3 regions of the Alkalihalobacillus pseudalcaliphilus genome follow, and region 2 is predicted to be linked to each of the others. Evidence: riboswitches for the same ligand, from Rfam matches in the RefSeq annotation. Region 2 holds a riboswitch; each other region holds the start of a gene.

Region 1 (9,964 bases), on a different contig from region 2:
TTAATCGGAACACTCGGTTAGTTTGGTCGGTCGTACAACGGTTTATGAATAGAGGATACGACGCTGATGACTTATTTCAAATTGGTTGCATTGGATTAATTAAATCGGTTGATAAGTTTGATTTATCTTATGATGTTAAATTTTCTACCTATGCGGTTCCTATGATTATTGGTGAGATTCAACGCTTCTTACGAGACGACGGTACAGTTAAAGTAAGTCGCTCGATTAAAGAGCTAGGCAACAAGATTCGTAAGGTGAAGGATGATTTAACAAAAAATTTAGGTCGAGTACCAACCGTCAATGAAATTGCCGAACATCTAGAGATTCCACCTGAGGAAGTGGTATTTGCTGGTGAAGCCAGTAAATCATTAACATCTATACATGAAACGGTTTATGAAAATGACGGCGACCCGATAACGTTGTTAGATCAAATCGCTGATCAATCAGAAACCCGCTGGTTCGATAAAATAGCTCTTAAAGAAGCGATTCGAGATTTAGATGAAAGAGAGAGATTAATCGTATACTTACGTTATTATAAGGATCAAACCCAATCAGAGGTTGCCGAACGTTTAGGTATATCACAAGTGCAAGTATCTCGATTAGAAAAAAAGATTCTCGAACAGATGAAAGTGGTCATGAGTGAAGAAGCTGAAGGAATATAAATAGAAGGAAAAGCCATTTACTTTGTTGAAATGAACATAGATAAATGGCTTTTTCTTATGTAACGAGAACATAAACTAACCTCCCGAACGTGTCAGTTATTATAAGGAAGAAGGTGAGTAATAAAGGTGAGTAATATAAATGCTAATCTAATAATGTGCAAAAACGATTAAATAACAAAAAGCGGAAGAAAGCCCGAGCAAACGGAGAATCTCGGGGTTGCGAGCGAAAAAAGGAGTAGCAAGCCCGAGCAAACACGGAATCTCGGGGTTGCGAGCGAAAAAAGGAGTAGCAAGCCCGAGCAAACACGGAATCTCGGGGTTGTGAGCGAAAAAAGGAGTAGCAAGCCCGAGCAAACACGGAATCTCGGGGTTGCGTGCTGAAAAAGGAGTAGCAGCCCCGAGCAAACAAGGAATCTCGGGGTTGCGAGCGAAAAAAGGAGTAGCAAGCCCGAGCAAACGCTGAATCTCGGGGTTGCGGGCTGAAAAAGGAGTAGCAAGCCCGAGCAAACAAGGAATCTCGGGGTTGCGTGCTGAAAAAGCGGCATGATGTCACAATGAGCTCTTGAAATTAAGAATTAGTCGTACCCTAGCGAAGCATAATTTTCGGTAGCGACGAGTAACGCTCCATGTTCGCACTAACTTTCATACAAAAACCCACATGGCGAAGCCCCATTCACTTCGCCACCAACAAAGATGAAAGTAGTGGCGACTGTTCAAACTGTTGGCACGTATACAACTCGATCACCATCAGGAGTCGGCCTGAACAAACAGAGAGCACTTTCCTGCTAAGGTCATTTATCTCGAGATGGATGACGAGCTAACTTCAGGGCACAAACTATCGCCCATAAGTAACTTTTATATAAAACTTATGAAACCTAAAGCTGCTATTATACGTAAGCATAAGGGTGGGTTGAATCAAAACAAAGGAGGAAATAAAGAATGGTTGCAATTCTAAAGGTCGAAGGACTAGGAAAATCATTTAAGGATAAAAAAGTCATTGAAGACATCGGCTTTGAAGTCCAAAAGGGTGAAATTATGGCAATCCTAGGACCTAACGGGGCAGGAAAGTCAACATCTATTCGTAGCATATTAGGGATCATGTATACAGAAGAAGGGAAGATTTTGTACGAAGGGAAAGAAGTACGCCATGTCCCAAGAGAAAAAATAGGCTACTTACCTGAAGAAAGAGGACTCTATAAAAGTGTCAAAGTCATTGATTTATTATTATATTTTGCCGATTTAAAAGATTATCCATTACATAAGGCGAAAACAAGAGCGTTAGAGTTGTTGGAGAAATTAGGATTAGAAGGCAAAGATAAAAGTTCTATTGAAGAACTATCAAAAGGAATGGCACAAAAAGTACAATTTATCGCTTCGATTATTCATGAGCCAGAGCTCTTAATTTTGGATGAACCATTTTCAGGGTTAGATCCTGTCAGCCAAGATCTATTTAAGAAGGAAATAAAAGCACTAGCTGATCAAGGAACAGCGATCCTATTATCCTCACATCAAATGAATATCGTTGAAGAGTTGTGTGACCGCTTATTTATGATCAATAAAGGCCGCAAAGTCATCTATGGAACATTAGATGATGTGAAAAGGAAATTTGCTAACTTTAAATGTACGATTCAAGGTGTGAACGAAAAGAATGCTCTAGAAAAAATAGCTCATGTTGTAAGAGTGGAGCAAACAGGTGATAGGGCAACTCTCTTTTTAGAAAACGATGTCGATGTGAATAAATGGATTCGACTAATACCTTCTGAATTAGATATACAGGAACTAAAAATTGATCGAATTTCCTTACACGAAATCTTTATTGATATTGCTTCTGATCGTCTTAAAGGAGGGTATGTATATGAAAAATAGTATGAAAGTAGCTAAATGGGAAATAAAACGTAACTTACGAAATAAATCATTTATCATTTCCATATTATCAACACCGCTTTTATTTATATTATTTTTCTCCATTCCGATGTTATTTAATTCAGGTGGTGAAACCGACCAAAATTCTTTAACTTTATATGTGGAGGATCCACTAGAGGTGTGGTCAACAATTGACTCTACAGGTTTAGCAGATTCATTAGATTGGGATGTAGAATTAACGACAGAGACGCCGTCGGCCGCTTTTTTAGATGATAAGGAAAATAGCGTTATGGTCTCATTTCAAGAAGAACATATAAGGTCCGGTCAAATTCCAACATATCTGAGTGAGGATTTATCAGAAACTGATCTACACCAGCTTCAAGCGATACAGCCGTTTGTCAAACAAGCACAGTTAGAATTGTTTGGGTTCGAAAATGATGAAATTGAAATAGCGAGTATGCCTGTGTCATTTATCGCACAAGCTGAGTCGGAAACAGATCAGGCTGAAGAAGCAGGAGGGGCTTTCTCCTTTTTAGAAAGGCTTGTTCCCGGAATATTTGCGGGTGTTATTCTATTTTCAGTTGTGATTACTGGCATGATGATATTTACAAGTGCCTCACAAGAGAAGAAAGAAAAAGTGTCTGAAATGATTTTGTCATCAATCACACCCCATGAGCTCATGCAAGGTAAAATTATTGGATACTTTGTATTAGGTGTCATACAGGTTGCGAGTTGGATAGCGATTATTCTGCCATTCTTAACATGGTATGTTGACTTTCCATTATTGAGCTATTTATTTGTTCCAGAATTACTTGTACTTGTATTAATCGCTGTTGCAGGTTATTTATTATTTGCTGCTATATTTGTTGGGATAGGAGCAACGGTAGATGAAGTAAGCTCAACTAGCAACTTTCAAGGGATTATTTTTATGATACCATGGTTACCGTTCATTTTATTAGGTCCAATTCTTTCTGATCCTGAAGGGTTAATCGCCCAAATTGGAAGTTATTTTCCGCTAACCGCCCCGGGTGTCTTGATTATACGTTTATCGATGCTTGAAGAGTGGCCGTGGATTGAAGTGATTATTTCAATGCTAATCCTTTTTGTAACGATTTGGTTATTCATCAAATTAGCTGGAAAAGTATTTAAGACAGGAATTCTTATGTATGGTAAAAATGCTACACCAAAAGAAATACTCAAGTGGATGCGAGAAAGTTAATAAGAATTTTCTAGCTTGTCAGTGCTTCAGAAAAATGTGAAGCCTTGGCAAGCTTTTTTTGTGCCATTAATCTGTGGAAATCAATTCTATTCCGAATGAAAATATGACCTTGTCACATACTATCAAAGTCGAGAGTAGTACGGAAAATACGGAGGTTAGAGAAGCGATGGCTGAACAAGATTTGAAAAAAGTCAATCAATATCATAAAAATATCGAGCTATATCAGCCTAAGCGTGGCTTTTTTAATCGAGGTATCAAAGCGTTTGTTGTGGGCGGTATATTATGTGTTTTTGGTCAATGGCTTAGTAATCTATACCTCCTCTTTTTGGACATTAATGAAATAGAGGCAAGGGCATTAATGATGTCAACTTTTATCCTTTTAACAGCGATAATCACAGGAATTGGTTGGTTTGATAAAATCGCACAATTTGCTGGAGCCGGTACGTTAATTCCTGTTACCGGTTTTATGAATGCGATGACCAGTGCAGCATTAGAATATAAAAGTGAAGGGCTTGTCTATGGTATTGGAGCTCATATGTTCAAATTAACCGGAGCCATTATTGCAATTGGGGTTTTGTCTTCTTATTTGGTAGGGCTTGTTCGTTTAATAATACACTACATTATTCATTAGTTAGAAGGGGTATGGTCGGTCATGAAAACGTGGACGTTTCAAAATGGGATTTATGTAGAATCAAGCGGCACCGTTGCTGGTCCAAAAGAAGCGGCAGGCCCTCTTTCGGAATCATTTGACCAAACCTATCAAGATTTATATTGTGGCGAAGAGTCTTGGGAGCTAGCAGAAAGAAAGCTCATGGAAGATGCAATTACACATGCGTTAAAAAAAGCAAATAGGAAACAAGAAGACATTGATATTTTCATTGCTGGAGATTTACTTAATCAGATGATTACTTCTAACTATAATGCAAGAAAATTAGCTATCCCTTATCTGGGGGTTTTTTCAGCATGTGCAACTGTAATGGAGGCGGTGGCGATTGGAGCAATGATGATTGATGGTGGCTTTGCCCATTCAATTTTACTAGCTACGAGTAGTCATCATGCTGCTAGTGAGAGACAATTTCGCTATCCAAATGAATTTGGCTATCAAAGGCAGGAAACGGCCTCATACACAGTTACTGGAGCAGGAGCATGTATATTGAGTCAGAAAAAGACGAACATAAAAATTTCAGCAGCAACGATTGGTGCAGTCGTCGATTATGATATGAAAAACCCGTTTCAGTTTGGAGCGACGATGGCCCCAGCAGCGGCTGCAACGATTAAAAGTCACTTAGACAATACGAAAACGTCTGTTGGAGATTATGATTGTATTTTGACGGGTGATTTGGCACGTGTAGGATCTGGGATTTTGCATAAGCTATTGGAAGAAGAGGAAATAAAGCTTTCACATACGTATGATGATTGTGGCACGATGATTTATTATACCGATCAAGCCGTCAATGCAGGTGGAAGTGGAGCAGCATGTTGTGCTGTCGTAACGTTTGGTCATGTATTTAAATTGATGAGGAAAGGTGTATTTAAAAAAGTTCTCGTTGTTGCAACGGGCTCTTTATTAAACCCTTTTATGATTTATCAAAAGCAGTCGATTCCGACGATTGCCCATGCGGTTGCCTTTGAAAGAGAGGACATGTAATGGAATATCTCGCAGCTTTTATAGTTGGTGGTGTGATTTGTTTCTTAGGACAAGCTTTACTGGATCTCGTTCGCTTATCACCGATTCATACATTATGTGTATTAGTAACACTTGGTGCCATGTTAGATGGATTTCATCTTTATGACCGAATTATTGATTTTGGCGGGGCAGGGGCTATTTTACCGATAACTAGTTTTGGGCATTCTTTCGTTCATGGAGCGATGCAAGAGGGTGGCAGAGAAGGGTTTATTGGAATAGGTATGGGGATGTTTGAGGTTACATCTGGTGGTCTCTCTTCTGCTATCTTATTTAGTTTTTTAGCTGCTATATTTTTTAAGGCGAGGGGGTAATGGTGTTTGGAGCAAAAGCAAGTAATTGTAGTTACCGATGGGGACGCGGCTGCATTAAAAACGATTCAATATGTAGCCAATAAAATAGGTGGACTTTGTATAGCTCAATCCGCAGGAAATCCAACGCATTTAACAGGGCAAGAATTAATTGAATTAATCTTACAAGCAGATAAAAACCCAGTTTTTGTCATGTTTGATGATTGTGGCTCAAGATATGAGGGGCTTGGTGAACATGCGATGAGGATTGTGTACGATGAGCCTATGATCCAAGTCATTGGAGCAATTGCTGTAGCATCTGCGACACATAGTAAGGAGTGGGCCAAAGTTGATATTTCTATAGACCGTTTTGGCCATTTAACCGAGTATGGAGTCGATAAAAATGGTTTCCCAGACTTAGAAATTGGCAGAATTAACGGAGATACTTTATATATTCTTGATGAATTTGAGATACCAGTAGTCGTAGGCATTGGTGATATAGGTAAAATGGGAGGTTTTGATGATGTGAAAAAAGGTGCCCCGATCACAATGCAAGCAGTACAAATTATTTTAGAAAGGAGTGGTAACCTTGACAAAAAAAAGAGATTATAAGGATGAACCGCTATTTTATAAGAGCTATCGAGACAATATTGCCTATCTAGAAGAACGGCTAAAGCTAGATATTTCTTTCGATATCGGTGTTCGTGAGTTAGAAATCCTAGATCATCGGATTGGGATTTATTATGTAACAGGTCTTACTGATAACTTATATATCATTGAGATTATGAAAGAATTAATGGATCTAGGCGCTAGGAACCGAAAATCTTCAGATGTATTTGGTGCTATAAAAAACCATCTCACACATGTCCAAGTCGAAGAGACGAGAGAAGTCAATAATGCGATTAAACAAATGCTTTCGGGATTAATATTTATTATCGTTGAAGGATATGATCAAGCATTTATTATCGATGTTCGTCAATATCCTGGGCGTGGACCTGAGGAACCAGACACAGAACGTGTCGTTCGTGGTGCACGTGATGGTTTTACTGAAAATATCATCATGAATACGGCCTTAGTGCGAAGAAGGATTCGAGATGAGCGTTTACGACATGAAATTACTCAAGTCGGCGTACGCTCTAAAACAGATATTTGTATTTCTTATATAGATGGTATTGCCGATCCTGACCTAGTTGATATTATTAGAAAAGAGTTAGATTCGATTGAAATAGACGGACTAACGATGGCCGATAAGGTGATTGAAGAGTACATTGTTAAACAAGGTTATGATCCATTTCCTCTTGTTCGTTATACGGAGAGGCCAGATGTAGCGGCAACCCATTTATTAGAAGGTCATGTTGTGATTATGGTTGATACATCTCCAAGTGTCATTATTACACCGACCACTTTCTTTCATCACATACAGCATGCGGAGGAATATAGGCAAGCACCTGCAGTCGGATCATTTTTACGCTGGGTACGAACAATCGGAATTGCAACGTCTTTATTTATCATTCCTTTTTGGTTGTTGCTCGTTATTGAACCTACTTTATTACCTGCAGCTCTAGATTTCATTGGTCCTGAGGAGACGAATAATATCCCGATTCTTTTACAAATCTTATTTGCTGAATTTGGGATTGAGCTACTGAGGATGGCGGCTGTTCATACACCTTCACCATTAGCCACAGCCCTTGGCTTGGTCGCAGCTTTATTAATAGGTGAAATGGCGATTGAGGTAGGTTATTTTACAACAGAAGTTATCTTGTATGTCGCTTTAGGTGCTATTGGTATGTTTGCTACACCTAGTCATGAACTAGGGGTGGCTTTGCGAATCATTCGAATTGCCCTTGTCTTATTAGTTGGGATATTTAAAGTTCCTGGTTTTGTTGTGGGAACGTTAATACTAATCTTCTGTTTGACGGCAATAAAACCATTTAACAAGCCTTATTTTTGGCCATTTATTCCTTTTGACCCACCGGCATTATGGCAAATCTTAATTAGAGCCAATGTTCCATCGATGCGTTGGCGTCCAAGTATTGTAAATCCACAGGATCCTGTTAAACAGGATTTAAAAAATGAATAGTCTACATATATGAGGCATGTTGGTGTTGCGAACGGCGTATGATTATGGTAAAGTTAGAGCAACAATTTCATGAACCTCATGTAAAAGTGGGGTAGAGGCGCAGGAAGAATCAGTATACTTATGGAGCGGGTGGAACGCATAGATATGAGTAGAAAGGTCGACTTGCCGAAGCCTACATATGTACCACATTATGTAGAGCTGGGGTGTTATTGAAGAAATAACGCACTGTCACTGAGGAATCAGTGGAGGACTATTCATTTTTTAGTGGGGTTACGTCGGCGAACAGCTAGGTAACACTAGCTGTTTTTTCTTTTACCTTTTAACAGAAATGAACAATCCAGTCGTGATGTGTTGATTATATAGAGAGAACAAATGAGGGAGAGATATTATGTATATACATGGAACTAGTCATATTAATCAGTTTGGACACTTAGAAATCGGAGGAGTAGATACGGTTCAACTTGCCAAACAATTTGGAACACCACTTTTTATTTATGATGTATCTCTTATTCGAGAGCGAGCAGCTGCTTTCCAACAAGCCTTTATTGATGAAGGGATACCTTACCAAGTGGCTTATGCAAGTAAAGCGTTTAGTTGCCTCGCGATGTTTCAATTAGCGGATGAGCTTGGACTAAGCCTTGATGTTGTTTCTGGTGGAGAACTATTTACGGCGATACAAGCAGGTGTACCAATGGAGAAGGTTCACTTCCATGGCAATAATAAGAGTATAGCTGAATTAGAAATGGCGGTAGACGCTGGGATTGGTTGTGTGGTCGTTGATAATTTCTATGAGCTTGATCAGTTATCGCGTATTAGTTGGGAGAAAGGGAAGTTGATGAAAATCTTGCTCCGGATTACTCCAGGGATTGAAGCACATACTCATGAATATATTTCTACAGGTCAAGAGGATTCGAAGTTTGGATTTGATATTGAAAGTGGGCAAGCAACGGAAGCAGTGAAACGAGCATTAAAGGCAGAATACATTGAATTATTAGGCGTTCATAGTCATATTGGGTCACAAATTTTTGAATCGGCTGGTTTTGTTATGGCTGTAGAGAAGGTTTATCGCTCTCTTGAGCAATGGCGGGATGAGCTTGGTTTTGAGTCTTCCGTCTTGAATTTAGGTGGCGGTTTTGGTATCCGTTATACAGAAGAGGACCAACCTTTACCGGTCGGAAATTATGTACGTGAAATGATTGCGATCGTGAAACAAAAATCGGCCGAATTAGGAATGAATATTCCTGAAATTTGGATTGAGCCAGGTCGTTCATTAGTCGGCGATGCTGGAACGACGTTATATTCTATCGGTTCTTCAAAAGAATTACCTGCTATTCGTAATTATTTATCTGTTGATGGTGGAATGAGCGATAATCTGCGACCGGCATTATATCAAGCCAAATACGAAGCGGTGCTCGCCAATCGTGTCAATGATCGAGCAGAAGAAGTATATTCGATTGCGGGAAAGTGCTGTGAAAGTGGCGATATGTTAATTTGGGATTTACCGTTACCGAAAGCCAACCATGAAGATATTTTAGCTGTATTTTGTACGGGTGCTTATGGTTATTCAATGGCGAATAATTATAATCGTATTCCAAGACCTGCCGTTGTTTTTGTTGAAAACTCAGAAGCTCACATCGTGATTGAGCGTGAAAGTTACGCTGACTTAGTTCGGTTAGATCGTCCGCTTGCGAAGGTTGTTAATCATTTATAAATCTCAAGTTCATTAGCCGTATAAAGCTCATGATATAAACACTCAATTAGAGTGATAAAACCAATGAAATGCCAAGAAATGAAAGATACATGGAGCAGAAAACGCTTGGAGTTGACCAGGCGTTTTTTTGTTATGTGAGATTATTCTGGAATTATCTATCCATATAAGGTGAGAAGAACCAAATATTCATAATAAATGTCCACGAATCACTCTAAAAGCATGATTATACAATCTATTAAATGGGAATGGTGTTGTAAAGATTTTCTTATTGGTAGGTGATAACATGAAGTCAAAATATGTATGGGTTTTTGCTCTCGCTTCGCTGGGGGGGTTAATAGGTATTGTCATTTCTAGGTTAGTTTTTCAATAAATATGCTTCTTATCATTACCGTAATAATAAATACCTAACGTTGATGACTTTAAACATAATAATAAAAAGATTAGGTTATTATGGG
Region 2 (9,964 bases):
GGTGCAAACGTTTTGAGGTTTAAAGGTAGAATACCTTTTGGTGGCATCTATGATGTGAACGCCCATACAAAACGTGCCAAGATTGGTGGGGTATTAGCTGCAAACGAATTAATGGAAATAGCGAGTACTATTTATGGAGGTCGACAGTTAAAGAAATTTATCGTTGAGCTTGTTGAGGAGGAGGAAAGAGAACTACCTTACCTTTATGAACATGCAAAAACAATAGAACCTCTGACACATATTGAGAAGGCCATTAAGCAATGTATTGATGATAACGGCCATGTCTTAGATTCAGCAAGCCAAGCATTAAGAACGATTCGACATCAAGTGCGAAGCTATGAGGCGTCCGTTCGCTCCAAGCTGGAACAAATGACACGCTCATCTAGCAAAATGTTATCAGATTCGATTATTACGATTCGTAATGAACGCTTTGTTATTCCCGTCAAGCAAGAATACCGAGCCTCATTTGGTGGTATTGTTCACGATCAGTCTTCGTCTGGGCAAACATTATTTATTGAGCCTCAAGCTGTTGTGACGTTGAATAACCAATTAAGAGAAGCGAAAGTAAAAGAACAGCGAGAAATTGAGCGAATTTTAATGGATTTGTCTCAACAAGTGAGCGAAATAACGGATGAATTACTTGATAACTTACAGACATTAGCAGAGCTAGATTTAATTATTGCAAAGGCTCATTATGCAAAGGTATTAAAAGCAACCGCACCTATTGTGAATGAGCATGGCCATATTCAGCTTAAGCAAGCAAGACATCCCTTAATATCTGCAGATGAAATTGTACCGATTGATGTGGAGTTGGGAGGGGAGTTCCGTTCTCTTATTATTACGGGCCCTAATACAGGTGGTAAAACGGTCACCCTAAAAACAGTCGGTTTATTAACATTAATGATGCAATCTGGGTTACATGTTCCTGTCCAAGAAGAATCGACCATGTCTGTCTACCAGCAAATATTCGCTGATATTGGGGATGAACAATCGATTGAACAAAGCTTAAGTACGTTCTCCTCACATATGACTAATATTGTTCAAATTTTGGATAAAGTTGATTTCCAAAGCCTCGTCTTATTTGATGAGTTAGGAGCTGGAACAGACCCGACAGAAGGTGCAGCATTAGCTATTTCTATTTTGGACTATGTGTATGAGCGTGGAGCATCAGTTGTTGCGACTACCCACTATAGTGAACTGAAAGGTTATGCATATAACCGTGAAGGTGTTATGAATGCAAGTGTTGAATTCGATGTACAGTCATTAAGACCAACCTATCGCTTACTTGTTGGCGTGCCTGGGCGGAGTAATGCTTTTGCGATATCTCGCCGTTTAGGATTAAGTGAAGACATTATTAAAAAAGCTAATGAGCAAATTGATAGTGACTCCAATCAAGTTGAAAACATGATTGTGTCTTTAGAAGAGAGTAAAAAAACAGCTGACAAAGAACAGGAAGAAGCGCAACGAATCCGTAAAGATGCCCAAAGACTACATCGAGATTTAACGAAGCAAATGGAAGAGCTTCAAATAGAAAAAGAAAAAATCTTGCAGCAAGCAGAGCTTGAAGCAGAAAAAGCGGTTGCCAAAGCTCGAGAAGAAGCTGAATTGATTATTGATGAGCTAAGGGATATGCAAAAGAAAGGTTTAGCAGTTAAAGAGCATGAAATCATTGATGCGAAAAAACATTTAGAACAAGCAGCTCCTAAACTAACACCTAAGCAAAAGAAAATAAAGAAGCAAGCTCAGAAACAGAAGGAATTACGACTAGGAGACGAAGTGAAAGTATTAAGCTTTGGACAAAAAGGGTCGATTGTGGAGAAGGTTTCTGAACAAGAATATATTGTACAAATGGGTATTATGAAAATGAAAGTCGCTTTAGACGATTTACAGTACATTGAAAACAGCAAGCCGGTTGAAACGAAACCTTTGGCAACTGTGAGAGGAATGGAAAGTCACGTCAAGCACGAACTAGACCTAAGAGGAGAACGTTATGAGAGTGCGATGCTAAAGGTCGAAAAGTACATTGATGATGCATTGCTTGCAGGCTATCATTCAGTTTCAATCATTCATGGTAAAGGGACTGGTGCACTTCGTAAAGGCGTGAAAGAGCTTTTAAAAAGGCACCCACATGTGAAAACAGCTAGAGATGCGGCCATGAACGAGGGTGGCTTAGGAAATACGGTTGTTGAATTAAAATAATGAGGAGGTAACAGGATTTGGAAACACTTTTACAAAATGAGATTTTTATGACAGCAGCTTATTACAGTATAGCTATGTTAGCACTTCTCTTGTTTTTATCGATCTTTGAACTTGTTACCTCGTATAATAATTGGGAAGAGCTAAAAAAGGGCAATGTCGCTGTCGCTCTTTCTACAGCAGGAAAAATATTGGGTGTTGCTAATATCTTTAGACATTCTATTGAACAATCAGACTCGATGTTAATTATGTTAGGCTGGAGCGCCTTAGGATTTGTTTTAATGCTCTTAAGCTATTTTATCTTTGAATTTTTGAGTCCAAGCTTTAAAGTGGATGAAGAGCTAGCTAAAAATAATAAAGCAGTAGGTACCATTTCGTTTATTTTATCAGTAGGTATCTCTTACGTAGTAGGTGCTTGTATCGTTGCTCTATAAGATCATCAAAAGTGTTTAAGATTCTCACCCATTTAAGGAGCTAGAGTTTTGGAGAATTTAATTAAGATTTTAATTGGTTGTTGTGTACTATTCTTTATAGCAGGTTTTATTTATTTACTATTTATTGTGTAGCTTTGGATTTGAAACGACTTGTGCTAAAGAAAGCATAGGTCGTTTTTTGAAAAGGAGAACAGAGGAATTTGTTGATAATTGTCGAATTATGATATAGAACAGAATAGTCTGTCTATAATTGTCGAACGAAAATTCGGAAAATTTCTATAAAAATGTTCATTTTTGAAAGCGTTTGCAATAAAATGGAGTAGAAGAAACCTGTTTCAAGTTTTGAAAGGAGGACGAAATGCTTACGACTGATAAACGTTGGCTTGCTCATTATCCAAAAGAAGTACCCGCAACACTTGAGTATGATGATATTCCTTTACACGAGTGTTTGAAACGAACAGCAACGAAATACCCACATGTCGAAGCGATTCACTTTCTCGGCAAAAAACTTACTTTTGAAGAACTTTATGTACAAGCAAAAAAGTTCGCCAATCAATTAATGGGACTAGGAATTAAGAAAGGTGACAGGGTTGCAATTATGCTTGCAAATTGTCCTCAATCCATGATTAGTTACTACGGGGCATTAATGACGGGTGCGATCGTTGTTCAAACGAACCCTTTGTACGTTGAGAGGGAGCTTGAACACCAGATGAAAGATTCTGGCGCAAAAGTGATGATTTGTTTAGATTTAGTGTATCCAAGAGTTCAAAAGGTAAGACCAAGAACCTCCTTAGAATATGTCATCGTGACGAGTATCAAAGATTTTTTACCATTTCCGAAAAATGTATTGTATCCATTTGTTCAAAAGAAACAAAATCCGACATTAACAAGTGTTGAGTATGATCAAGAAACGATTGAGTTTTTACCATGGTTAAAGGCAGGAAGTACGGAGGAACCAGAAGTTCCATTTAATCCAAGTGAGGATTTGGCTTTACTTCAATATACGGGAGGTACAACAGGACTATCCAAAGGGGTCATGCTAACCCATCGTAATTTGTATGTAAATACTTATCAGTGTAAGAGTTGGATTTATAATATTGAAGAAGGGAAAGAAAAAATGCTAGCGGTATTACCATTTTTCCATGTATATGGTATGACGGTTGTCATGAATTTGGCTGTCATGAATGGGTTCACTAGTATCCTCTTACCAAAATTTGATGTGAAGGACGCTTTAAAGACTATTCATAAACAAAAGCCAACCCTGTTTCCGGGTGCACCAACTATGTATCGAGCCATGTTACATGAGCCTTCGAGAGAAAATTACGACTTATCGACAATTAAGGCTTGTATTAGCGGAGCGGCAGCTCTACCTTTGGATACGCAAGAAACGTTTGAAAATGTAACTGGCGGAAAATTAGTAGAAGGATACGGGTTAACAGAATCGGCACCTGTAGCAACGGCTAATTTAATTTGGGGTAAAAGAATACATGGAAGTATTGGCTTACCATGGCCAGATACGGAAGTGGCTATTGTGAAACCTGAAGGTGAGCAAGCTGAAGTGAAAGAGATAGGAGAAGTAGCTATCCGTGGACCGCAAGTAATGAAAGGCTATTGGAATCGTCCAGAGGAAACGGAAAAGACCTTCCTAGGTGATTGGCTTTTGACGGGTGACATGGGTTATATGGATGAAGATGGCTTCTTTTATATTGTTGACCGGAAGAAAGATATGATTATTGCAGGTGGTTTTAATATTTACCCAAGAGAGATTGAAGAAGTATTATTTGAACATGAAGCAGTGGCAGATGTAGCCATCATTGGGGTCGCAGATGAATACCGTGGTGAGACAGTGAAAGCATTCATTGTCAAAAAAGAAGGTAAAGAGGTGACGGAGAAGGAATTAGATGAATTTTGCCGTAAGCATTTAGCCGCCTATAAGGTTCCTCGTATTTATGAATTTAGAAAAGAGTTACCGAAGACGCTGATTGGAAAAGTATTAAGACGAGTTCTTGTGGAAGAAGAACAACAAAAATCAGCGAAGGCTAGTGAAACAGCTGATAAAGAAGCATAAAATCAAGGCAAACAAAACAGACAGGCAGGTTTGTCCGTGCTTGTCTGTTTTTTTATGGCTTGGACGATAAGTTAGAGAGCAGGGCCAAGAAAGAGTAACTGGTCGTGACTTTATTAGGAGGCTAAGGGTTGGGGGGGCTCGGAAGTCGTCATCACGCTTTGATGACAACATTAACGCCTCTCCACGCCATTTCCTTGTCCTCACCCCGCTTTGATGGCAACATAAAAGTCCCTTCACTCGATTTCGTTGTCGTCACTTTTTCTTTCCGACTTATTGTTACTTCCCGTCCTCGCTTTTCCTACAACATAGCTTCTCTTTTTGTCAGCTTCAAAGTGTACATGGTTATTTTATCGTTTTTGGGTATTCCTAGATTAGCCTTTATAGAGTACAAACGGGGAGCAGGGATACGAGCAAACGTGGAATCGCGGGGTTGCGAGCGGAAAAACTTAAAGAAACCCCGAGTAAAAGCGGAATCGCGGGGTTACGAGCGGAAAAACTAAGAGAAACCCCGAGTAAACGGAGAATCGCGGGGTTGCGAGCGGAAAAAGCGGGAGAAACCCCGAGTAAACGGAGAATCGCGGGGTTGCGAGCGGAAAACTAAGAGAAACCCCGAGTAAAAGCGGAATCGCGGGGTTGCGAGCGGAAAAAGCGGGAGAAACCCCGAGTAAAAGCGGAATCGCGGGGTTGCGAGCGGAAAAAGCGGGAGAAACCCCGAGCAAACGTGGAATCGCGGGGTTACGGGCGGAAAAAGCGGGAGAAAGCCCGAGCAAACGTGGAATCGCGGGGTTACGGGCGGAAAAAGCGGGAGAAAGCCCGAGCAAACGTTGAATCACGGGGTTACGGGCGGAAAAAGCGGGAGAAAGCCCGAGTAAAAGCAGAATCGCGGGGGTGCGGGAAGAAAAAGAGGAAGAAACCCGAGCAAACGCTGAATCTCAGGGTTACGGGTGAAAAAAGAGGGAGAATGCCCGTGCAAATGAAGAATCACGAGATTATGAACGGAAAAAGAGCTCGTAACCCCAAGGAAGTAAAGTGTATGGAGATACGAGGAAAAAAGCATATAAACGCAATCAAAATGGATATAATAAAACCCGAGCAATACATTCGCACACATTTTACGATAATGTTATAATAATGAATGTAAGAAGAAATTGTCTTTGATGAAGGAGGCTATTATCCAATGGCTATTGTTAATGTAACAGACCAAACATTTTCACAAGAAACAAGTGATGGTGTCGTTTTAGTTGACTTCTGGGCACCTTGGTGTGGTCCATGTAAAATGATTGCTCCAGTACTTGAAGAATTAGATGCTGACATGGGTGATAAAGCAAAGATTGTTAAAGTAAACGTTGATGAGAATCAAGGAACAGCTGGAAAGTTCAGTGTGATGAGTATTCCAACACTACTTGTACTTAAAGACGGTGAAGTTGTTGACCAAACAGTTGGTTTTCAACCGAAAGAAGCTTTAGCAGAACTCATTAATAAGCACCTTTAAGAGTATGAGAAAAAGCGAGTAGCCATGTAGCTACTCGCTTTTCTTTGACCCTGCTCTAGATACGTGCATCGTGTAATCCTTGAAAAGGCACTTCTGTCACTTTCATGGTAAAATAATAGTAATGGATAAAAAGGTGGGAGACATATGAGCCGTTTAAAAGAGAAGCTAGCGGTTTTACCAGATAAGCCAGGCTGCTATTTAATGAAGGATGAGCAGGGAACGATTATTTATGTGGGTAAAGCAAAAGTGTTAAAAAACCGTGTGCGTTCCTACTTTACAGGTTCTCATGATGGTAAAACACAAAGGTTAGTAAGTGAGATTGTAGACTTTGAATATATTGTAACCTCTTCTAATATAGAAGCACTTATATTAGAGCTCAATCTAATAAAAAAGCATGAACCTAAATATAATGTGATGCTCAGGGATGATAAATCATACCCTTATTTAAAAGTAACCAATGAAGAGCATCCACGTCTAATTACAACGAGGCAAGTAAAAAAAGATGGTGGGAAATATTTTGGACCTTATCCTAATGCAGGAGCGGCTAATGAAACCAAAAAATTATTGGATCGACTTTACCCGTTAAGAAAGTGTCGAACCTTACCTGATAAGGTCTGCTTGTATTATCATATCGGACAATGTTTGGCACCTTGTGTCAATGAAATTTCTAAAGAGACAAATCAAGAATTAGTAAGGGAAATCACAAAATTTCTACGTTCAGGACATGACGAAGTTAAACAACAGATTACAGATAAAATGATGCAAGCATCTGAAGAGTTAAATTTTGAGAGAGCCAAAGAGTTAAGAGATACGTTAACTTATATGGATACCGTTATGGAAAAACAAAAAATGTCGATTAATGACCGAATTGATCGGGATGTTTTTGGCTTTTCTTATGATAAAGGTTGGATGTGTGTACAAGTCTTTTTTGTTCGTCAAGGGAAATTAATTGAAAGAGATGTCTCGATTTTTCCTTTTTATAAAGAGGCCCAGGAGGATATTCTTACATTTATCGCCCAATTTTATAGTCAAAAAGAGCATATCAAACCAAAAGAAATTTTGATTCCAGAGATTGTCGATCAAGAATTGCTTGAATCTTTTCTTGAAGTAAGCGTGACAGTTCCAAAAAAGGGGAAAAAGAAAGAACTATTAGAACTCGCTAATGAAAATGCGAAAACGTCATTAATAGAAAAGTTCGCCTTAATTGAACGTGATGAAGAACGTACAGTCAAGGCTGTGGAACGATTAGGGGAAGCCTTACAAATCAAAGCCCCGTATCGAATTGAGGCTTTTGATAATTCCAATATTCAAGGTACGGACCCAGTATCGGCAATGGTTACTTTTATTGATGGAAAACCGAATCGCAAAGAGTATCGAAAATATAAAATTAAAACGGTAGAAGGTCCGGATGATTATGCCTCAATGCGAGAAGTAGTTAGAAGGCGTTATTTACGGATTTTGCGTGAGAAGCTACCGATGCCTGATTTGATTGTCATTGATGGTGGTAGAGGGCATATTGCAGCTGCTCAGGAGGTTTTAGAGGATGAATTAAACGTAACGATACCGATATGTGGATTAGCGAAGGACGAGAGGCATAAGACTTCTCAGTTACTGAAGGGAGAACCGCCTATTGTAATTCCTTTAAAAAGAGATAGCCATGAATTCTATCTATTACAACGAATTCAGGATGAGGTGCATCGTTTTGCGTTAAGTTTTCACAGGCAAACTCGCTCGAAATCATTTCTACAATCAGCCTTGGATCATGTTGCAGGTGTCGGAGAAAAAAGAAAAACAAAATTACTAAAGCACTTTGGTTCATTAAAGAAAATGAAAGAAGCAACAATTGATGAGTTAGCCTTAGATGGCATTCCATTACATGTAGCAAAAAGCATTTATGAAGCTTTACATGAGGAACAAGGTGAATAAAGTTTCAAGCAAATAAATCGAAAATTTTGCTTGCATAGGGGATAAGGTTTTGTTAAACTCTTAACTAATTGAATAAGCCATACTTCTTTTTTAGGGAGTGATGGTAGAGGAGCAAAAACGATTAGTAAGGCTTTGGAGGGGAATGAGCCCCATTGAAGATGCCTAAAAGGCGAATTTGCCGAAGTTTAGAAGGAACTCAGATCCTTTTATGCTGGACTTATGTTAAATAGGCATAAGGCTGTCACATAATCAACCCAGGGTTATGTGGAGAACTATCTCACGTGGATAAAGGGAGCTATGGAGCGGCTTAGTATGACAAGCAACGTGAAGGGATCTCCTTTTTCGTTGCTTTTTATTTTTGCCTTAACCATCGAGCTTTTCTTGTGGGATGAAAGTGGGAGCAAAAAGAGAGGATGAAGGAATTGGCTAGAATCGTACAAAAATATGGTGGAACCTCGGTTGGTACAGTAGAGAGAATTAAGCATGTAGCAAATCGAATTGCAGAATCCTTTACTCAAGGGAATGACCTAGTTATAGTCGTCTCTGCGATGGGAAAATCAACGGATACTTTAGTAGAAATGGCTCAAGCACTCACTGAAAACCCGAACAAAAGAGAAATGGATATGCTTTTAACAACGGGCGAACAAGTAACGATTGCTTTATTAACAATGGCTTTGCTGGAACGTGGCATAGATGCCATTTCATATACTGGCTGGCAGGCTGGAATTGAGACAGATACACAGCATGGAAATGCACAAATTCAAGATATAAATACAACTAAAATTGAGGCGGCTTTACATCAAAATCAAGTAGTTATTGTTGCTGGTTTTCAAGGAATTTCACAAGATAGTCAAATTACAACATTAGGTCGTGGTGGTTCCGATACAACGGCGGTTGCCTTAGCTGCTGCATTACAGGCAAAGCGATGTGAGATTTATACCGATGTTACAGGTGTATTCACAACGGACCCACGTTTTGTGAAGGCGGCTCGAAAGCTTCATTCGATTTCGTATGATGAAATGTTAGAGATGGCTCATTTAGGGGCGGGGGTTTTACATCCAAGAGCCGTCGAGTTTGCCAAAAATTATGATGTCCCACTTGTCGTAGCGTCAAGTATGGTTGAAGAAGAAGGAACGATCATTGAGGAGGTAGTCTCTGTGGAAAAAGGCTTAGTAGTAAGAGGAATTGCATTTGAAAATGATGTAACCAAGGTGTCAGTGGTAGGATTACCTAATGAAATGAATACGTTGGCAAGACTCTTTAGTACGCTTTCACGACATTTTATTAACGTTGATATCATCGTCCAAAATGAAACAGACTCAGAGCATGTAACCATTTCATTTACCGTTACACAATCGACTCTTACAGATACGATATCAGCTTTAGAGAAAGCACAGATGGAATTAAATTATGAAAACATCGAATACGAATCAGGGTTAGCCAAAGTGTCCATTGTTGGGTCGGGTATGGTATCTAATCCGGGTGTTGCTGCTCAAATGTTTGATGTCCTTGCAAATGAAGCCATTAGTATTAAGATGGTCAGTACTTCAGAAATTAAAGTGTCTACGGTCATTTCAGAGGATGATATGGTCATTGCTGTGGAAGCATTACATGAAGCTTTCCAGCTAGCAGAAGAAGTCGCCCACGAGGTGCTTTAAAAGAATAAGAGAATAGCCAGGGCTGAAACCTGTGGCTATTCTCATTCATCAATCCGTTATGAAACGGAATCATGTTTATCAGACTTAATATGAAAAACGACATATTTTCGTTTTATATCGTAAGTAGCTTCAGTCATTTGGTTTTGCATCTGTTCAATTTGTTGAGCCAAAAAGCCAGCTTCAAGTTGGT
Region 3 (9,964 bases), on a different contig from region 2:
TGTGAAAAGGCTTCTAATTGTACATTCATATCAATCGTTAAGCTTAAGTTTTGTCCATCAACTGGCTCACGACTAATTAATACATCCTTTTCTTCACCATCTGCACTAGTAATAACAACTTTTCCACCTAGTTCTCCACGTAATTCATTTTCGAAAATCTGCTCTAAACCACTTTTTCCAAGCTGTGATTGAGCAGTGTAACCTTCTTTGCTTTTTTCCTCTAATTCCTCTGCAAAAATCGGACCTGTAAAACCAGTTAAATGAGCTGCTGCTTCTCCAAATGGGTAAACTCGTCCATTAACCTCTCGAAAAGTTAAACCTTTGTGACTAACTTCTTGTAACGTTTCCATCAACTCTTCGTTACCCGTGTAAACAAGTGTTTTAATTGGCACAATCATATCCTCACGAACCCATGATTGACTCATTTGCGCATCGATATATTCCTCAGTTACACCTAATAATTCTACCGCTAATTCATACATTTCTTCTTTAGAATCGTGTTCGTCTAATCTGCCTTGAACCATTGCAACTTCCAAGACGGAACCATTTAATGCAAGAGCTTCCCCATTTCGATCATGAATTTCACCACGAATCGGTTGTGAGCTTTCAATTTTTACACTTTCTCCATAGTCAATTTGAGGAAGTAATAAGCCCGGAGACCAGTGAACCTTCCATTCTTTATCACCATCTTCTGGTTCTATTAATTCAAATAAAATACGACCGTCATTTGTAATCGAACCTAATGGTGTTTCTACTTGTATTTCATATAAAAAATATTGCTCGTTTTCAGGTACTTCTTCTCCCTCGGCTACTTCAACCTTTTCTAAGGATAAAGTTCGATTTGTTGCATTCATATTTTCATCAATCTCTTCGTGCCATATAGCAAAATCTTCTTTGGAAATTTGATTATGTACTTCTTCAGACAAATAATGATAGATGTCTTCATATTTTCCATTTTCATAGTCTTCTGCGAATTGGTGCGCTTTTTCATCAACATTAGGATCTGCTTCACTACATGCAATGAGTAGTAGTGCTAAAAAACTCCACATGATTAAATTCTTTATCTGTTTCATCATTAACCCCCTCCACCCATATTTTAACACAAAAAAAGACAAGTTAGCGCTACCTTTTAATGAGGTAATAACTTGTCTTTTATATGAAAGTTACTTATGGGCGGTAGGGTGTGCCTTGAAGTTAGCTCGTCATCCATCTCGCGATCAATGACCTTAGTAGGACAGTGCTCCCTGTTTGTTCAGACCGACTCCTACTGGTGATCGAGTTGTAAACGGGCCAACAGTTTGAACAGTCGCCACTACGTCCCATAGGAGTCTCCGCATGTCTTGCTACATGTTTAATCTACGTTAACTGGTTGTACCAATGTCTGGCTGCATCGACTTCTTCTCTTGTTAATTGATGCCCGCCACCTGTCCAAAACTCTTCGACGGTTGCCCCTGCTTGTTTTAAATCTGCTATTAAATGCTTGGTATTGTCCATTGGGATAATCGGATCCCTTTCTCCCGCTCCAATAAAAACATGCTTATTTATTAATGTAGGTAAAGTAATATCTTTTAATGGAACCATGGCGTGGAATAAAATCGCTCCTTGAAAAGCGTCTTGGTAATGATACATTAAGCTTGCAGCAATATTAGCTCCATTTGAATATCCCACAGCAATGATTTTTTCTCGGTCGAAGCCATACTCTTTTGAGGCTTTGTCCAGATAATCATATAACTCCTTGGTACGGAATTTTAAATCCTCTTCATCAAAAACCCCCTCGGCTAATCGTTTAAAGAATCGAGGCATCCCATTTTCTAATACATTACCTCGAACACCTAATACACTTGCTTCAGGATCAATCATCTCGGCAATCGGTAAGAGGTCGTGTTCATTGCCTCCCGTTCCATGTAATAAAACAATGGTCGGTTTTTTTGAATCCCCTTTTTTAAATACATGATTCATATTCATTTTCCTCCTAAATAGATTAAGACATCAATCTAAAACTTCTTATTTATTATCTACATGATTAAAGCTAAAAGTAAAGTAATCTACTTACTTTTCTATATTAAATAATCTTTAGAGCAGATTTTGAAATGTTTTGTTTCATTCATTTAAAGGTATAAAACAAACAAGTAATTAATTTCAATTAAAAAAGGAGCTGTTTTCAAATGTTAATCGAATTAAGTAAATTAGAAAAATTCAAAATGAAAGCACTTGATGATGAATTAGGTTCTGTCGATGACATTATTTTTGAAGGTCATTCTTTTGATATACGTTACGTTGTAGCCGATACGAGAAAATGGTTTGTAGGAGGGCATGTCTTGCTTAGAATGGCAGCATTTGGAGAATTAAATCTCCCTGATGAACTCGTCTCTGTCAATCTAACCAAAGAACAAATTAAAAATAGTCCAAAACCATCTGACCATGAACCATTCTCCCGTTCATTTGAACAGCGTCTCAACGACCATTATGGCTGGGACCATTACTGGCTACAAGCACCAGGTGGAATTCCTACGAATTCAGGGCCTACATTTGTTGGTCGCCAAGCCTATGTACCTGGTTTGTTATCAACCAAAGATGAACAAATACCTTTAGGTGTCGATGAAAATGAAGCAAGACAAACTACAGATAAACCTTCTCTTCAGAGCTTTGATCACTTAAATAAATTCCATGTACACGCAAAAAATGGCGAAGTAGGCAAGCTTGTTGATTGTATCATCGATTATAATACATCTAAAATTAGATATTTAATCGTCGATGTTGGCGGCTTCTTATCTAAAGAGCTCGTTGCTATTACACCTGATATGTTAAGTGAGATTTCTCATTTTGACAGAACGATAACTGTCACCGTAGAAAAAGGTTTAATTGAAGAAGCACCTGAGTTTGATTATGATAAACCATTCACTCGAGAAAATGAAGAATTGATTTACCGTCATTATGGTATGGCACCATATTGGGAACTGTCAGAATCAACGAAATAGTTAATGACAATTACTCCCTCTCAAAACGAGTTTGATGTTGTTCATCAAGCTCGTTTTTTATATGTTAACCCCCATCTTAAAGCAGTAAATCACGCTTAAATCGTCAAAGAAATAAGTTTTTCCCATTATCAGCTCCTAATCCTACATAGTAGATTGCTTTTTTCAAGTTAGCTACTCCACAATTGTCAAATAGTTTATAAAATTTCTAAAAGAATTACTTTATTTTTTTGTCATTTTTTAAGGATTGTTGGCGATAGTTTATAGTACAATGGGTCACATGTGATTTTAGACAACCGTCTTCTAGTAAGTCATATTAGTCTGAAAATTATAGAATTATAAGAGTTATGAGGAGTGTTAGTATGGAGACACAAGCAAAGAAATCGCTCTTTAATCGATTTTTGACAATGGTTGAGGTAATTGGAAACAAGCTTCCCCACCCTGTCACTTTGTTTGCAATTATGGCAGGTATTGTTATTGTCTTATCTGCGATTTTATCAAGTTTAAATGTTCAAGTTGAAAATCCTGCAGAACCTGGAGAAGTGTTACAAGTTAAAAACCTTCTTTCAGCTGAAGGTATTAATTATATGGTTTCGGAAATGGTTAATAACTTTATTAACTTTGCTCCACTAGGTATTGTTCTAGCGACGATGCTTGGGATAGGTGTTGCTGAAAGAAGTGGGCTCATAAGTGCTGCCCTACGTGGCCTGGTCACTTCAGTACCAAAAAGATTAATAACAGCTACACTTGTATTTGCTGGTATTATGTCTAGTTTAGCCGCAGATGCTGGTTACATCGTATTACCACCACTAGGGGCATTATTATTTATTGCAATTGGTCGTCATCCACTTGCAGGTATGGCTGCAGCTTTCGCAGGAGTATCAGGTGGTTTTGCGGCTAATATTTTTATAACCGCATCAGATCCAATGCTTGGGGAACTTACGAGACAAGCTGCTGCTACATTTGATCCGGCTTATGCTGCCAATATTAATATTGCGATGAACTGGTACTTCCTTATTGCATCCGTATTTGTGATCACATTAGCTGGTACGTATGTAACAGAAAAAATCGTTGAACCTCGTTTAGGTAAATATCAAGCTGATAAAACGAGAGACGAAGCTGAAGAAAAAATAAGTTATTTAACCAAACGTGAAAAGTGGGCTCTATTTTATTCAGGACTAGCTATGTTCATAACAATCGCTGTTATTTCTCTTCTTGTCGTACCTGAATGGGGACCAATGCGTGGTGATGGAGACAATCCGATTATTCAATCACCATTTATGAACTCACTCGGTATACTTATTTTATTCGTATTCTTAATTCCTGGACTTGTTTACGGGATGATTATGCGTAACATTAAAAGTGATAAAGATGTTGCTCATCAATTAACGGATACCATGGCCTCAATGGGTATGTTTATCGTACTAGCCTTCACTGCAGGTCAATTCGTTGCTTTCTTTAATGAGACGAATATGGGTATTGTTTTAGGTGTTTATGGTGCTGAATTTTTAGAAAGTGTTAATTTAACAGGGATTCCTTTATTACTTGGCTTTATGGGAATTACGATGTTAATTAATCTATTTGTCGGTAGTGCTTCGGCGAAATGGGCCATTATGGCACCCGTATTTATTCCGATTATGATGCAATTTAATTATTCGCCTGAATTTATACAATTAACTTACCGTGTAGCCGATTCAACAACTAATGTCATATCTCCGTTAATGCCTTACTTTGCGATTATTATTGCTTTCGCTCAAAAGTATGATAAAAAGATGGGGATTGGAACACTCGTATCAGTTATGCTTCCGTATGCGATTGTATTTACGATCGTTTGGACCATTATGTTGTTTATTTGGATGGCGTTAGGTATCGACATCGGTCCAGGTTCTCCCATTTATTATAATAACTAATTTGCAAAACCGTCCTTATAATACTAGGGACGGTTTTTTTATGATCTTTAATTAGCTCTTTTATAATTGAAATATGGTACATGAAATTATTTTTAGTTCAATAAAAAACACGACCAAAATGATCGTGTTTTAGTTATTATTATAATTTAACAACGTTAGCTGCTTGAGGACCACGGTCACCTTCAACGATTTCAAACTCAACAGCTTGACCTTCGTCTAAAGATTTGAATCCTTCGCCAGTGATTGCACTGAAGTGTACGAATACATCGTTGCCTTCTTCAACTTCGATGAATCCAAAACCCTTCTCAGCATTGAACCATTTAACTTTTCCTGTTTGCATGAAAAAAACTCCATTCTGTTTATTACTTAATATGCTCATCGTCTTTACTTCAGGTAAATCGGCATTTCACATATTATGACGATAAACATACAGCCATATCTTTGCCCCTCATAAAATGTGAAAAATATTCAAAACTTTTAACGATGAATAAAGTCATTTTAGCATAGTCATTTCTACGATGCAAGCATAAATTCCTTAAAATGACTAGGCCTTGCCTGTCATAAGCAAGGCCAGCTATCAACTAATTTCTACTATAATAATCATTAATCATTTCCAAAATCGTAGGTTCTTCCTGCTCTGTTTGTGTTTTTTTCTCTTCATGATTATTCATGATACCCCTCCTAAGCAGAATTTTTATTTTTTTCTGTCTCTTTCATACACTTATTATAGATCATTGTATTATAAAAGTAAAGTGTTTTTAAATCTGTTTTAATACAGATGTTCCTTTTTCAAAAAAAAAGCCATGACACCGTTAAAACGATGCATGCAGTGATTGAAATCATCATTTGTTCATTTTTTTGTCAATTTCACCTAACATCTCATCTGCGTCTTTACCTGTGCGATACTCAATCCCTTCAGCAATTCGATTACCACCTAATAATACAATAGCGAAACCTACAAAGAAGCAGCTAATTAAAATAAGAAAAAAAGTCATCATCTCCTGCAATCCCTCCCTGCTCACATAGTCCAATGTATGAGGAAACAGAAAAATTGATGCATAAGATTGCAAGAAGATTCCAATACTAGATGTATCTATTTTGTTAGAATGAGGAGGATGATGTAGTGAAGAAACCATGGCTTTTTTTCCTACTCGTATTATTCGTATTAGCAACAGGCTGTCAAATGGACTCAGAATCACAAATAATTGAGGATTCTCAAAAGGATACGAAACCATTTGGTTTTCAAGGTGTAGCAAGTGATAAAGATAAACATCGAAAAGAAGGGTTAGCAACACAAGAATTACATCTGTACGCAGATGCGACTGGTCAATATCTAAGTAATGTCATAGAAGACTTAGAAAAGCATAAAGGCTTTTTTGAAAATCAACAAGATATGCGAGCAGCTGATTTGTTTTTAGATTCATTAGCCGACATTCGCACCGAGACAGTTGAAATAATTAATCTTGATCGTCCTAAAGCTTTTAACTCATTCCATGAAATTCATTTGAGTATGTTAGTTGAGCTTGATATTTTGGACAGAGTTCTTGAAGACTTGCGTGATCCTTTTGACACCAAACAAATTGAATCAGCTCGAGTTCATTACGAAAATTCTATTATTGCTTTTAAAAATTTAGAAAGAGAATGGTTTTCTGTTTCAGAAGAATATGGAATTTATTAAAAAGAATGGCTGCTCTATTCGATAGAAAATAGACAGCCATTTATGATTAACGGAATAATTCTTTGAATTCAGCCATCATTCCTTTAAAGGACCGAAAAGGAAAACGCCCTTCTTCGTGGTTCTCAAAAGCTTCCATTCGATTAATGATGGTTCTCTTGGTTGTGACTATCACTTCTTTATCAATATCATATTCATTGGCGTATGCTTGAACGGTTTTCTCCACCTTATTTTGATGTTCATGATGACCACCACTTGATTCAATCCCCACTAAAATTTGCTCATTTGTCTCTACGATGTGAACATCTTGAATCGTTTCAAGGCTAAGTAGGGCTTGTTTAAAATTTACGTTTTCTTGGTAATTGTGGTTTTCTTCTTTAGTTGTTAATATCTTCGTTTGATGTGGTGGATATAACTCTTTTATTTTTCCAGGTCTGTTATTCATTACTCCGTTTGATGTTAAGCCTTTTTCTTTTAGACCGATATTTCTCTTATAGCCGTGAACTCCTTCTTCATACGGAGATTTTTTCTCTGTTAATTGTAAGACCGTATCGTCTGGAACAAGCATATCTGAAATAGGGCCTTCATGGCTACGCACTTCTTGGATACCTACACCACTAAACGTATTTTGTGGATTCGACTTCGCTCCTAGCGGCTTCTGTTGTTCAGTCACACATCCACTCGTTATAAGCATCGTCAAAATGACTACTGAAAACAAGAAATTTTGTTTTTTCATGCAACCCCTCCTCTCTTCTTTTATTTTGCACATAAATAAGAAATTCAACGAGGTAAATTTAGGCTCAGACATATTCTTATTGTCGAATCATTTCTACTTTTAGCTAATTATGACTAGTTTTATGGAAAGACTTTCATTTATTGTCTGTTCTTCATATAATAAACCTTGTGTGAAAGCGTTGAATATAAATGAACTAATGAACGATAAAAAACAATGGAGTGGGAAAGATGAAAAGAAGACTAATTGAATCAAAACGAAGTCAAATGCTACGTTTAGCCAAAAAATACGGGTTTACATCTGCACAAACTGTCCGCTGTAGTCAAGAATTGGACGAGCTCCTAAACGAGATTCAAATCCCAATTATCCGTAATAAAATTTGATCATTTTATTACAATGCGTAAATGTGAGCTGAAACCATTGCAATGTGCTTTATCTTTTGATAAGGTAGAGTCACAAAGTGAATAATCTTTACTTCAATAGTTGAAGTGAGGGTAGAGGTGCAAACTTCATGAGTAGATATGTGTAGAAGGATGAGTCTTCATGGATACATATTTAAAGGGAATTTTGCCGAAGCTAAATAAAATACTCATCTTTTATTTAGTTGGGACTGTGACTTAATAAGTACAGGACTGTCATATAGCTGGCTAAGGCTATATGGAGGGCTATCTCACGCATTGGAATGATTGTGTATACACATTTATTGCCATGCAGCAATGAGATCCTTCATTGTTGTTTTTTTGTGTTGATTCACAAATATAAAATTTAGCCCATATAATTATATGAACGATACTGAAATTGAGGGTGAGAATTATGAATTTAGGACGAGTTATAACGGCGATGGTTACCCCATTTAATGCTGAGCAAAGGGTGGATGTTGCCAAAACAAAACAATTAGTGGAGCATTTAATTTCAAATGGAACAGATGCACTCGTAGTCGGTGGTACTACAGGCGAGTCACCTACTTTGACACATGAGGAAAAGCTACAACTATTTAGAACGGTCGTTCAAGTGGTCAATGGTCGGATACCTGTTATTGCTGGCACAGGTTCTAATTCAACACAAGCTTCGATTGAATTAACAAAGGAAGCAGAAAAAATTGGCGTAGATATGGTTATGCTTGTTGCACCATATTACAACAAGCCTTCTCAAGAAGGTTTATATCAACATTTTAAGGCGATCGCTACATCTACTCATTTGCCTGTGATGCTATATAATATTCCTGGAAGAAGTAGTGTTAATATTAATGTAGATACCACTTTACGTTTAGCCCAAATTCCTAATGTTATTGCGACAAAAGAAGCGAGTGGCGATTTAGAGGCAATGTCTGCTATTATTGCTCAAGCTCCGGATGGCTTCTTATTATATAGTGGTGACGATAGCTTGACGTTACCAGTTATAGCTATTGGTGGAGCCGGAGTTGTTTCTGTTAGTTCTCATGTGATTGGTAATGAGATGCAACAGATGATTCAAAACTATATGAGCGGGCAAGTTCAGATTGCTGCTTTACAGCACCGTGAGTTATTACCTTTAATGAAAGCTTTATTCGCTACACCTAATCCAACTTCTGTGAAAGCAGCACTCGAATTAAATGGAATTTCCGTTGGATCTGTCCGGTTACCTTTAGTTCCTTTAACAACACAAGAGCTTGAGCTATTACAATCATATTTACATCGTTCTGTTAGTTTTTTTGTTAGCTAATTTAGCGTGTCTAAGGGTGAGAATTATGTTCTCATCCTTTTTTGTATGAAAGTGAACTGTGGAGCGATAGTTTGCGCCGTGAAGTTAGCTGGTCATCCACCTTACGATAAATGACCTTAGCAGGAAAGTGCTCCCTGTTTGTTCGGCTGACTCCTGATGGTGAGCGAGTTGTAAACGGGCCAACTGTTTAAAAAGTCGCCACTACTTTTATCTTTGTTGGTGGCGAAGTGAACTGTGGTAAAGGTTAATTGAGGTTTAATACGAGAAAACACCAAGTTGTGTGTGAACTTGGTGTTTTTTCGTATCATATATGGTATTCCTTTTTTAGTTCGTTTAAGGTTTTGATGCTATTTTGATTAAACGGTGTGTCCTCGCTTTGTAATTTCTCTAATAATGAATTTAATGCTACTGCTAGTGAATCTTTATATGTAGGGATTTCACCTTCGTAGTTTTTTAACGAAGCAAGTGGCATCCAAGCCTTTTCATATTCAGCAAGTGCTTTTCTTTCATGAAAAAATACATTTTCCGTTTGTTTCGGATGGTGTAAATCACCTTGTTGAGGATGTTTTTTTACGGCCAAAACCTTCACGAGAGCTTTGTTTTGATCCCCTAGTACTTCTAGACATTCGCCGATATATACACCTGTTTTATAAACAGCTTGCACTATATGCATCTAGACACTCCCTCTCCATTATAGACCAGGCACTAATAAAGTAAATAAATGCCACATAAACTCTGAAATAGGTACTAAATTTTCTTCGGCATACGTTTTCATTCCTTCGCCACCACTAAAAAAGTCTATAATAATAAATGTAAATGTTATTAAGACAACAAAAATGGTTGATGCAAGAATAATAGATAATAATGCAACATACGCCATGATCAATCGAAACATCCATTTTAACCAATTCGGAATTTCTTTAAACCTTTTTAATATTTCCAATGCCGGGCTCCTCCTCGCAAGAACAAC

What was found. Region 2 has a riboswitch for lysine ahead of PQ479_RS10500 (aspartate kinase). Riboswitches for the same ligand answer to the same signal wherever they lie in the genome.
Region 1: it holds a riboswitch for lysine, as region 2 does, so the genes downstream of both, lysA (diaminopimelate decarboxylase) here and PQ479_RS10500 (aspartate kinase) in region 2, are expected to answer to the same signal.
Region 3: it holds a riboswitch for lysine, as region 2 does, so the genes downstream of both, dapA (4-hydroxy-tetrahydrodipicolinate synthase) here and PQ479_RS10500 (aspartate kinase) in region 2, are expected to answer to the same signal.

Annotation. Positions count from the first base shown of each region.
Region 1 is NZ_JAQQWS010000001.1:729,253-739,216, reverse strand. Features, by position in the region: gene sigF (RNA polymerase sporulation sigma factor SigF) at 1-662, shown strand, start outside; gene PQ479_RS03555 (hypothetical protein) at 810-1,169, opposite strand; gene PQ479_RS03550 (ABC transporter ATP-binding protein) at 1,602-2,528, shown strand; gene PQ479_RS03545 (ABC transporter permease) at 2,518-3,744, shown strand; gene spoVAC (stage V sporulation protein AC) at 3,911-4,375, shown strand; gene spoVAD (stage V sporulation protein AD) at 4,397-5,392, shown strand; gene spoVAE (stage V sporulation protein AE) at 5,392-5,742, shown strand; gene spoVAEA (stage V sporulation protein SpoVABEA) at 5,749-6,330, shown strand; gene PQ479_RS03520 (spore germination protein) at 6,308-7,798, shown strand; lysine riboswitch at 7,883-8,059, shown strand; gene lysA (diaminopimelate decarboxylase) at 8,187-9,509, shown strand.
Region 2 is NZ_JAQQWS010000004.1:81,964-91,927, forward strand. Features, by position in the region: gene PQ479_RS10470 (endonuclease MutS2) at 1-2,199, shown strand, start outside; gene PQ479_RS10475 (DUF350 domain-containing protein) at 2,247-2,630, shown strand; gene PQ479_RS10480 (long-chain-fatty-acid--CoA ligase) at 2,989-4,698, shown strand; gene PQ479_RS10485 (hypothetical protein) at 5,145-5,519, opposite strand; gene trxA (thioredoxin) at 5,876-6,190, shown strand; gene uvrC (excinuclease ABC subunit UvrC) at 6,335-8,116, shown strand; lysine riboswitch at 8,213-8,399, shown strand; gene PQ479_RS10500 (aspartate kinase) at 8,539-9,774, shown strand; gene PQ479_RS10505 (YslB family protein) at 9,831-9,964, opposite strand, start outside.
Region 3 is NZ_JAQQWS010000001.1:403,037-413,000, reverse strand. Features, by position in the region: gene PQ479_RS02020 (penicillin-binding transpeptidase domain-containing protein) at 1-1,073, opposite strand, end outside; gene PQ479_RS02015 (alpha/beta hydrolase) at 1,357-1,959, opposite strand; gene PQ479_RS02010 (PRC-barrel domain-containing protein) at 2,166-2,978, shown strand; gene PQ479_RS02005 (AbgT family transporter) at 3,338-4,885, shown strand; gene cspD (cold-shock protein CspD) at 5,025-5,225, opposite strand; gene PQ479_RS01995 (hypothetical protein) at 5,728-5,883, opposite strand; gene PQ479_RS01990 (hypothetical protein) at 6,009-6,563, shown strand; gene PQ479_RS01985 (YhcN/YlaJ family sporulation lipoprotein) at 6,610-7,296, opposite strand; gene PQ479_RS01980 (aspartyl-phosphate phosphatase Spo0E family protein) at 7,524-7,676, shown strand; lysine riboswitch at 7,781-7,969, shown strand; gene dapA (4-hydroxy-tetrahydrodipicolinate synthase) at 8,107-8,994, shown strand; gene kapB (kinase-associated lipoprotein KapB) at 9,299-9,667, opposite strand; gene PQ479_RS01965 (hypothetical protein) at 9,686-9,937, opposite strand.